Regions from separate parts of the Bradyrhizobium sp. ORS 285 genome, predicted to be linked through region 1. Evidence: riboswitches for the same ligand, from Rfam matches in the RefSeq annotation. Region 1 holds a riboswitch; the other holds the start of a gene.

Region 1 (4,876 bases):
TCGCTTCTCGTGGGGATGGTGGCCAGAAAGCCCGGCGCACCAGGGAGAACGCGAAGCAGCCGTACAGCCATCGCGCAGGGAAGGCCGGGTGTTCCGGCTCGTACCTGTGGTACCTGCCGCCTGCATTTTTTCCGCAGGCGGGCCATGGGTGCGGCCAGCATCCGGCCTTCCCTGCGCCTCTGCGTTTTCGGAGGCGGTGATTGATGCAGAGCCCGGGCGCGAAAGTGCAGCGGGGATAAGAACACGCCATCAGCTGTTTGAGATGTGAAACGCGACAAACCAAACGGCTCGCCAATGACGAGTTGCGTTATCGCGCGCGGGTCAGGGGCAGACAATCGGTCGCCCAGCACTCAGTTGTCGTCCCGGCCTTGAGCCGGGACCCATACCGCGGAATCTATCGGTCAGGCGCAACTGCGAGTCATCGTCCCAAGACCAACGGTGGTTATGGGTCCCGGCTCAAGGCCGGGACGACAGCGGAGGATGACGCGCGCGCCGTGAACTACGGGCGACGAGCGGGCGTGGCCCCCTTACCGCCGCTCACCCCGGCTCAGCAGAAACACGCCCTGCTCGCCGAACATGTTCCAGAACCACCAGGGCATCGCGACGCGCAAGGGGCGGCCGTAACTATCGAGCGCCACCGCGCGCTCCATCTTTACGCCGATCTCGTCGCAGAGCTGCACGAAGTCCTTGATGGTGCAGAAATGAATGTTGGGCGTGTCGTACCAGGTGAATGGCAGATTGTCGGTGCGCGGCATGTGGCCGCCGACGAGCAGTTGCAGTCGCAGCCGCCAGAAGCCGAAATTCGGGAAGGTGACGATGGCGCGGCGGCCGATGCGCAGCAGATTTTCCAGCACGTCCTTCGGCCGGCGCGTCGCCTGCAGGGTCTGCGACAGGATTACGTAGTCGAAGGCGTCGTCGGGATAGTCGACGAGATCGGTGTCTGCGTCGCCCTGCACCACCGCCAGCCCCTTGGCGACGCAATGGTTGACGCCCTCGCGCGACAGCTCGATGCCGCGGCCGTCGATGCCGCGGCTCTCCAGCAGCTGCAGCAGGTCGCCGTCGCCGCAGCCGATGTCGAGCACTTTCGAGCCGCGCTCGACCATGCCGGCGATCAGGAGATGATCCGGGCGATAGGCCAGCACCTCGCCGCCGGTGAGGCCGTTCAGCGGCAGCACACCTTGCAGGCTCATGGCTCAGCCTCCCGTCACGGTCTTGAGGCCGCGCGCCTTGCCGGCCGAATCGAGAAAGGCGCTGGCGATCTCGAAGAACTCGGGCACGTCGAGCAGGAACGCATCATGTCCCTTGTCGGTCTCGATCTCCGCGAACGACACCCGCGCGCTGGAGGCGTTCAGCGCATGCACCAGCGCCCGCGACTCCGAGGTTGGAAACAGCCAGTCGCTGGTGAACGACACCACGCAGAACCGGGTCTGGATGCCGCGGAACGCCGCCGCAAGGACACCGTCATGGTCGGCGGCGATGTCGAAATAGTCCATCGCGCGCGTCAGATAGAGATAGGAGTTGGCGTCGAAGCGCTCGACGAAGGACGAGCCCTGGTAGCGCAGATAGCTCTCGACCTGGAAATCGGCGTCGAACGAGAAGGTCGGCAGCTCGCGGTCCTGCATGCGGCGGCCGAACTTGCGATGCAGCGCGGCGTCCGAGAGATAGGTGATGTGCGCGGCCATCCGCGCCACCGCGAGGCCGCGATGCGGATGCGTGGCCTTGTCGGCGTAGCGGCCGTGATCCCATTCGGGATCGGCCATCACGGCCTGGCGGCCGAGCTCATGGAAGGCGATGTTCTGCGCCGAGTGCCGGGTCGCGCAGGCGATCGCGAGATTGGCGAACACGCGGTGCGGATAGGCCACCGTCCATTGCAGCGCCTGCATGCCGCCCATCGAGCCGCCGACCACGGCGAACAGGGTGTCGATGCCGAGATGATCGATCAGCATCGCCTGCGCGCGCACCATGTCGGGGATGGTGATGATCGGGAAGTCGAGACCCCAGACCTTGCCGGTCGCAGGATTCAGCGACGCCGGCCCGGTCGAGCCCATGCAGCCGCCGATCACGTTGGAGCAGATGATGAAGTAGCGCGCCGGATCGAGCGGCCGGCCCGGACCGACCAGCGTCTCCCACCAGCCGGGCTTGCCGGTCATCGGATGGCGGTTGGCGACATGCTGGTCGCCGGTCAGCGCGTGGCAGATCAGGACCGCATTCGACTTGTCGGCGTTGAGCTCGCCATAGGTCTGGTAGGCGATCTGGAACGGCGCGAGGTCGATGCCGCAATCGAGCTTCAGCGGCTTGTCGGCGCCGAACTGCGCGACCAGCGAGCTCGGATGGTCGACCTCGTGCGAACGCTCTTCCGGCGCAACGCTGCGCAGCGCGGAGGTGGATTTCGGCGTCAGGCCTGTCATGTCTTTCACCCCGGCCTTCCGGCAAGGGCTCCCGAACCACGTGACATATCAGGCCATGAAAAACCCGGCCTGAACTGGGGTTCGGCCGGGATCGATAACGTCCCCGGCCTGTTTAGCGAGTTTTTTAACGTGGCTGCAAGCCGGCCGGCTCAAATGACCACGGAACAGGCAGAAACTAGTCCCGCGGGCGCTCCGCGTCAAGGCAAGCCGGGGTTGCCGGACGAACCGGCCCGCCGCCGCTGCAGTCCAGCCAAGCCTAGGCAGCACAAGGTAAACTTGCTGTTGCGCGGGCCCGGCGCATCGGAGAGAACGGCATCCGTTCCAGTCGGCCGCGCGTCAAGACGTGGCCCGCGCAGAGTGACCACGCCCATGTCGAACCCGCCCCCTGCCCCGCCCTCCCTGGCCGATCTGCGCAAGGAGATCGACGCGATCGACGAGCAGGTCCATCACTTGCTGATGCAGCGGGCCGACATCATCGACCGGCTGATCAAGGTCAAGAAGACCCAGGAGGTCGGCTCGGCATTCCGCCCCGCGCGCGAGGCGGACATGATGCGCCGCCTGGTGCAGCGGCATCGCGGCATCCTGCCGCTCGACACCGTCGAGGGCATCTGGCGCGTGATCGTCTCGACCTTCACCTATGTGCAGGCGCCGTTCTCGGTGCATGCCGACGTGTCTGTCGGCGAGTCCGCGATGCGCGATTCCGCAAGGTTCCATTTCGGCTTCGTGGTGCCGTATGTCGCGCATTTCAGCGCCCAGGCCGCCGTCGAAGCGGTGGCCCGCTCGAAGGGCGATCTGGCACTGGTGTCGACGACCTCGGGGCATACGCCGTGGTGGATCACGCTGGAGCCCGTGGGCGCGCCGAAGATCATCGCGCGGCTGCCCTTCATCGAGCGCGCCGACCATCCGGCCGCTCTGCCGGTGTTCGCGGTCTCGCGCGTCGCCGACGACGCGATGCTGCTGGAGGTCGAGACCTGGAGCATCCGCGTCTCCGGATGGAATGCGCAGGTCTCACGGGCGCTGTCGCCGCTCGCGGACGTCGTCGCGGTGCCCGATACCGCCTTCGACAGCGCAGCTCTGCTGGTGTCGATCGAGGCGCCGTCAAACCTCGACAGCATCAAGTCGGCGCTGATCGCGGCGGGCGCCTCGGTGCGCTCGGCGGCGCTCGTCGGCGGCCATGCGAAACGCTATACGGTTCCGAGCTGAGGCCCCCTTGCGCCCGAGATGATTGTCCGGAGTTGATGATGAACCGCCCCGTGCCGAACCCCGGCATTCTCGACATCGCGCCCTACACGCCCGGCAAGAGCCCCACGCCCGAGCCCGGCCGCAAGGTGTTCAAGCTGTCGGCCAACGAGACCCCGTTCGGCCCCTCCCCGAAGGCGATAGAGGCCTTCAAGAGCGCGGCCGCGCATCTGGAGGACTATCCGGAAGGCACCTCGCGGGTGCTGCGCGAAGCGATCGGCCGCATTTATGGCCTCGATCCCGATCGCATCGTTTGCGGCGCCGGCTCGGACGAAATCCTCAATCTGCTGGCGCACACGTACCTCGGCGAGGGCGACGAGGCGATCTCGACGGCGCACGGCTTTCTGGTCTATCCAATCGCCACCATGGCTTGCGGCGCGAAGAATGTCGTGGCCGCCGAGACCGAGTATCGCACCGACGTCGATGCGATCCTCGCCGCGGTGACGCCGCGTACCAAGCTCGTCTGGCTCGCCAATCCGAACAACCCGACCGGCACCTACATCCCGTTCGACGAAGTCAAGCGGCTGCGCGCCGGCCTCCCCTCCCATGTCGTGCTGGTGCTCGACGCAGCCTATGCCGACTACGTCTCGCGCAACGACTACGAGTTCGGCCTCGAACTGGTCGCGACCACCGAAAATACGGTGGTGACCCACACCTTCTCGAAGATCCACGGCCTCGCGGCGCTTCGCGTCGGCTGGATGTTCGGCCCGGCGCACATCGTCGATGCCATCAACCGCATTCGCGGGCCGTTCAACGTCTCGGCGCCGGCGATGCTTGCGGCCGTCGCGGCCATCGAGGACACCGCGCATCAGCAGATGTCGAGGACGCACACGGAGACGTGGCGCAACAGGCTGACCGAGGAGATCGGCAAGCTCGGGCTGACGGTGACGCCGAGCGTCACCAACTTCATCCTGATTCACTTCCCGACCGACAAGGGCAGGACCGCGGTCGAGGCGGACGAATTCCTGACCCGGCGCGGCCTCGTGCTGCGCGCGGTCGCCAACTACAAGCTGCCGAACGCCTTGCGCATGACGATCGGCACCGAGGAAGCCAACCGTCTCGTGATCGATGCGCTTCGTGACTTCATGGGGGCGAAGTGAGCGTCGCAGGGCATTTCGAACGTGTGGCGCTGATCGGCTTCGGCCTGATCGGCGGCTCGATCGCGCGCGCGGCTAAGCTGCAAGGCGTGGCCGGCGAGATCATCACCACGGCGCGCTCGGAGAAGACGC
Region 2 (4,876 bases), 520 kb from region 1:
ACCAGCCGTCGGAAGTGCTGACCTATCGGCCGATGTGACGAGGGCGAGTAGGGACTAGCGAGTAGCGAATAGGGATGAGGACCTACTACTCGCTACTCCGACTTCGCCATTCGCTACGCGGCCTTCAAGGCCGCGTCGAGATCCTCGATCAGATCGTCGGCATGCTCAAGGCCCGCGGAGAAGCGGATGAAGCCCTCGCTGATCCCTAGCTCGGCGCGGGCCTGCGGCGACAGCCGCTGATGCGTGGTCGTCGCGGGATGCGTGACCAGCGTCTTGGAGTCGCCGAGATTGTTGGAGATCCGCGCGAGCTTCAGGCCGTTGAGCGTGCGGAACGCGCCGGCCTTGCCGCCCTTGACCTCGAAGCCGACCAGCGTCGAGCCGGCGCGCATCTGCTTCCTGACCGTCGCGGCCTGCGGATGGTCCTCGCGGCCCGGATAGATCAGCCGCGAGATCTTCGGATGCGCGGCAAGGAAGTCCGCCACCTTCGCCGCCGTCTCGGTCTGCGCGCGCACGCGCACGGCCAGGGTCTCGAGCCCCTTCAGCAGCACCCAGGCGTTGAACGGCGAGATCGACGGGCCGGTCTGGCGCATGAAATTGTGGATGTGCTCGGCGATGAACGCCTCCGACGACAGGATCACGCCGCCGAGGCAGCGGCCCTGGCCGTCGATGTGCTTGGTCGCGGAGTACACGACGACATCGGCGCCGAGCGCCAGCGGGCTCTGCCAGATCGGCGTCGCGAACACGTTGTCGACGATCAGCCGTGCGCCATGGGCGTGCGCGATCTCGGCGATCGCCGGAATGTCCATCACGTCGAGCGTCGGATTGGTCGGGCTCTCCAGGAAGAACGACTTGGTGTTCGGCCTGATAGCCTTCTGCCACTGGTCGAGATCGAGGCCGTCGACCAGGGTGGATTGGATGCCGTAGCGCGGCAGCAGGTCTTCCACCACGTATCGGCAGGAGCCGAACAGCGCCTTCGCCGCCACGACGTGGTCGCCGGCGCGCAAGGGCGCGAGGATCGCGGTGGTGACGGCGGCCATGCCGGTCGCCGCCGAACGGCACGCCTCGGCGCCTTCGAGCTCGATCATGCGGCGCTCGAACATCGCCGTGGTCGGGTTGGAGAAGCGCGAATAGATGAAGCCGGGATCCTCGCCCTTGAAGCGCGCCTCGCACTCCTCGGCGGTGGCGTAGACGAACCCTTGCGTGAGGTACAGCGCCTCGGCGGTCTCGCCGAATTCGGACCTCAGGCCGCCGGAATGCACCAGCCGGGTTTCAGGACGGTAGTGGGCGAACGACGCGGGGGACTTCGACATGTGACCTCCATCGTGACCACCGCTCTTCTCGCGATGGGCACAAAAAAACCGGCCTGGGAAAACTCCTCACGGCCGGGATCACAATCGTCCCCGGCCTGTTTAGCGACTTATTTAACGTGGCTGCAAGCCGGCCGGCTCAAATCACCACGGGATAAGTCGTGCTCTTAGTCTCACCCGGCCTTTCCGTCAAGCCAGCCATCGGATAACCGGTCAAAAGACCCTATATAGGCTCGCATAGCCGCCATTCCGGCGCCTGCAAAGGATCAGGTCTTGCCGTTTTCGCTTCCCGCCGACGCCCATGGCATCCTGCCCGACCGCATGATCGTGGCGATGGCCGAGGCCGGCCTGATCATTCCCGAATACGACTTCGTCGAGAGCCAGATCCAGCCGGCGAGCCTGGATTTGCGCCTCGGCGACGTCGCCTACCGCGTGCGCGCGAGCTTCCTGCCGGGGCCGGGCTCCACGGTCGCGGAGCGCATCGACGAACTGAAGCTGCACGAAATCGCGCTGGCCGACGGCGCGGTGCTGGAGACCAACTGCGTCTACATCGTGCCGCTCTTGGAGAGCCTGGCGCTGCCGAAGGACATCGTCGCCGCCGCCAATCCGAAGAGCTCGACCGGGCGGCTCGACGTGTTCACCCGCGTGATCGCCGACGGCACCCGGCGCTTCGACATGATCGGCGCCGGCTATCACGGCCCGCTCTATGCCGAGATCAGCCCGAAGACGTTCCCCGTCTTGTTGCGCGAAGGCTCCCGCCTCTCCCAGGTCCGCTTCCGCTACCGCGACGCGGTCTTGTCCGAGGACGAGCTGATCGCGCTGCACGAGGCCGAGCGGCTGGTCGATCGCGACGACGCCGATCTCGCCGGCGGTGTCGCTCTGTCCGTCGACCTCTCGGGCAGCAATGCCAATGGCTATGTCGGCTACCGCGCCAAGCGCCATACCGGCGTCGTCGATGTCGACCGCCGCGGCGGTTATCCGGTCGAGGAATTCTGGGAGCCGATCAAGGCGCGGCCGGATGGCAGCCTCATCCTCGATCCCGGCGAGTTCTACATTTTGGCCTCCAAGGAAGCCGTCCAGGTGCCGCCGGATTACGCTGCGGAGATGGTGCCGTTCGATCCGCTGGTCGGTGAATTCCGCGTGCACTATGCCGGCTTCTTCGACCCTGGCTTCGGCTATGCCGGCGCCGGCGGGCAGGGCTCGCGGGCGGTACTTGAAGTCCGCTCGCGCGAGGTGCCGTTCATCCTCGAGCACGGCCAGATCGTCGGCCGTCTCGTCTATGAGAAGATGCTGGCCCGCCCGAACGCGATGTATGGCAGCCGCATCGGCTCGAATTACCAGGCGCAGGGCCTCAAGCTCTCGAAGCACTTCCGCCTGTAGAGCGCGGCTGCGCGCCGTGCGCGTACCCCCAATGCGTCCGCCGCACGCGGCGATGTGCTAGAAGCAACAACAATTGCGCTGCGATACCAACCGCAGCCGAGCGGGGAGCGAACATGTCCGAGATCGGCCTGGCCGACACTCCAGTCGGCGAGGGCGGCCCGTGCCGCCCGTGAAGCCGGCGCGGAACGCGGTCGCCGACGGTCCGATCCTCAAGACGCTGCTGTCGCTCGCCTGGCCGAACCTCATCGCCAACTCCGCCGGCACCTGCGTCGTGATCGCCGAGACCTCCTATATCGGCCGCCTCGGCATCGAGGCGCTGGCTGCCATGGCCTTGGTGTTCCCGCTGGTGATCCTCACCATGACGATGTCCGGCGGCGCCATGGGCGGCGGCGTGGCCTCGGCGATCGCCCGCGCTCTCGGCGCGGGGGAGACCGAGCGCGCCTCCACGCTGGCCTCGCACGCGCTGCTGATCGCGCTCTCGTTCGGCGCGACCTTCATGGTCGGCATGCTGGTGTTCGGCCCCGCTCTGCTGGAGGTGCTCGGCGGCCGCGGCGCGGTGCTGGAGCATGCCGTGGCCTATCTGCAGATCTTCTTCGGCGGCGCGATGCTGCCGTGGCTGATGAACTCCATGGCCGGCATCTTGCGCGGCACCGGCAACATGAAGCTGCCGTCGTTCATGATCCTGAGCTCGGCGCTACTGCAGATCGTACTCGGCGGAACGCTGAGCCTTGGTCTCGGCCTGGGTATGCGCGGCGTCGCGGCGGGCGCGCTGCTCGCCTTCAGCGTCAGCATCTCGGTGATGGGCTGGTACCTGTTCTCCGGCCGCGCGCGCGTGAAGCCGAAACTGCGCGGGCTGAAGATCAGCGGGGCGATGTTCGCCGACATCCTGAAGGTGGGCGCGGTCGCCTGCTTCTCGCCGCTGCAATCGGTGCTGTCGATCGCGATCTTCACGCACATGCTCGCGGGCTTCGGCACCGCAGTGCTGGCCGGCTATGGCATCGGCGCGCGGCTGGAGTTCATGATGACCACCGTCGGCTTCTCGATCGGCATGGCCTCCGTACCGATGGTCGGCATGGCGATCGGCGGCGGAAACGTCGCGCGTGCCCGCCGGATCGCCTGGACGGCGGGGCTGGTGTCCTTCACCGCGATGGGCGTGCTTTCGACCATCATCGCCATCGTCCCGCAGCTGTGGGTCGACATCTTCACCCAGGATGAGAGCGCGCGCAGCGCCGGACGGCATTATCTGCAGATCGCAGCCCCGATGTACGCCTTCATCGGTCTTGCGATCGCGATGTATTTCTCGTCGCAGGGCGCGGCCAAGGTGATCGGGCCGGTGCTGGCGCAGACCGCGCGGCTGATCTTCATTGCCGCGGGCGGCAGCTATCTGCTCAGCCATGCCGCGACCGAAGGCCAGTTCTTCATGTTGGCGGCGGCGTCGATGGTGCTGCTCGGCGTGTCGACGCTCGCCAGCGTGATGCTGACCCGCTGGGGACCGAAGCCGGCCGCGCTGGAGCTGCGCCCGGCCGTTGTGACGGCCGAGCTTGGCTCCGTCGCAGAGGCTCCGCCAGCGCGGCGCGTCGGCTGATGGCTATCCGCCGGGCCGGCTCAATGCCGCCTGCATCGCACGCGCGCCGAGCTCCACCTGCTGCTCGATATATCCAGCGATCTCGTGCGGCAGCACGTCGGTGATCCAGATCACCCGGCAACGTTCCTCGCCGTCCGGGACGATCTGAAACGACGCGCTGTGCTGGGTGATGCGCTCGTTCTTGATGGCATAGACGAGGCGCCGGCGTTCATCATTGCAGTCGACCAATTGCTCGCGCACGACGCTGCCATTGGCAAAGCTGACGATGCGGACGTCGCCGTCGCGTTTGGTGTCGGTCACGAAGCCGGGCGCCACCCTGGTATGAACCGCGCCGAAATCGCGCACCGCGTCCCACACGGCAGCCGCCGGGGCTGCGATCGGAATGTCCTTCTGAATCGATGCCATTGCCGGGACCTCACGGACACACGGCTTCGATGTTGTTGCCGTCGGGATCAATCAGGAATGCCGCGTAGTAGGTCGGGCTGTAGTCGGCGCGCGGACCGGCGCCGCCATTGTCGCTGCCGCCGGCCTTGAGCCCCTCGCTGTGGAATTTGCCGACCGCCGCATGATCCTTGGCGCGGAACGCGACATGCGCCGTGCCGCC

Evidence for each region. A riboswitch is a leader RNA that binds a small molecule or an ion and turns the genes downstream of it on or off. The one in region 1 is predicted to bind S-adenosylmethionine.
Region 2: another riboswitch for S-adenosylmethionine. It lies ahead of BRAD285_RS31090 (O-succinylhomoserine sulfhydrylase); the one in region 1 lies ahead of BRAD285_RS28655 (homoserine O-acetyltransferase).

The regions. Positions count from the first base shown of each region.
Region 1 is NZ_LT859959.1:6,388,521-6,393,396, forward strand. Features, by position in the region: gene metW (methionine biosynthesis protein MetW) at 528-1,190, opposite strand; gene BRAD285_RS28655 (homoserine O-acetyltransferase) at 1,194-2,408, opposite strand; SAM riboswitch at 2,500-2,579, opposite strand; gene BRAD285_RS28660 (chorismate mutase) at 2,778-3,611, shown strand; gene hisC (histidinol-phosphate transaminase) at 3,650-4,747, shown strand; gene BRAD285_RS28670 (prephenate/arogenate dehydrogenase family protein) at 4,744-4,876, shown strand, end outside.
Region 2 is NZ_LT859959.1:6,909,633-6,914,508, reverse strand. Features, by position in the region: gene BRAD285_RS31095 (GDSL-type esterase/lipase family protein) at 1-38, shown strand, start outside; gene BRAD285_RS31090 (O-succinylhomoserine sulfhydrylase) at 114-1,310, opposite strand; SAM riboswitch at 1,389-1,468, opposite strand; gene BRAD285_RS31085 (2'-deoxycytidine 5'-triphosphate deaminase) at 1,581-2,687, shown strand; partial or broken gene BRAD285_RS31080 (MATE family efflux transporter) at 2,801-4,272, shown strand; gene BRAD285_RS31075 (SRPBCC family protein) at 4,276-4,677, opposite strand; gene BRAD285_RS31070 (VOC family protein) at 4,688-4,876, opposite strand, start outside.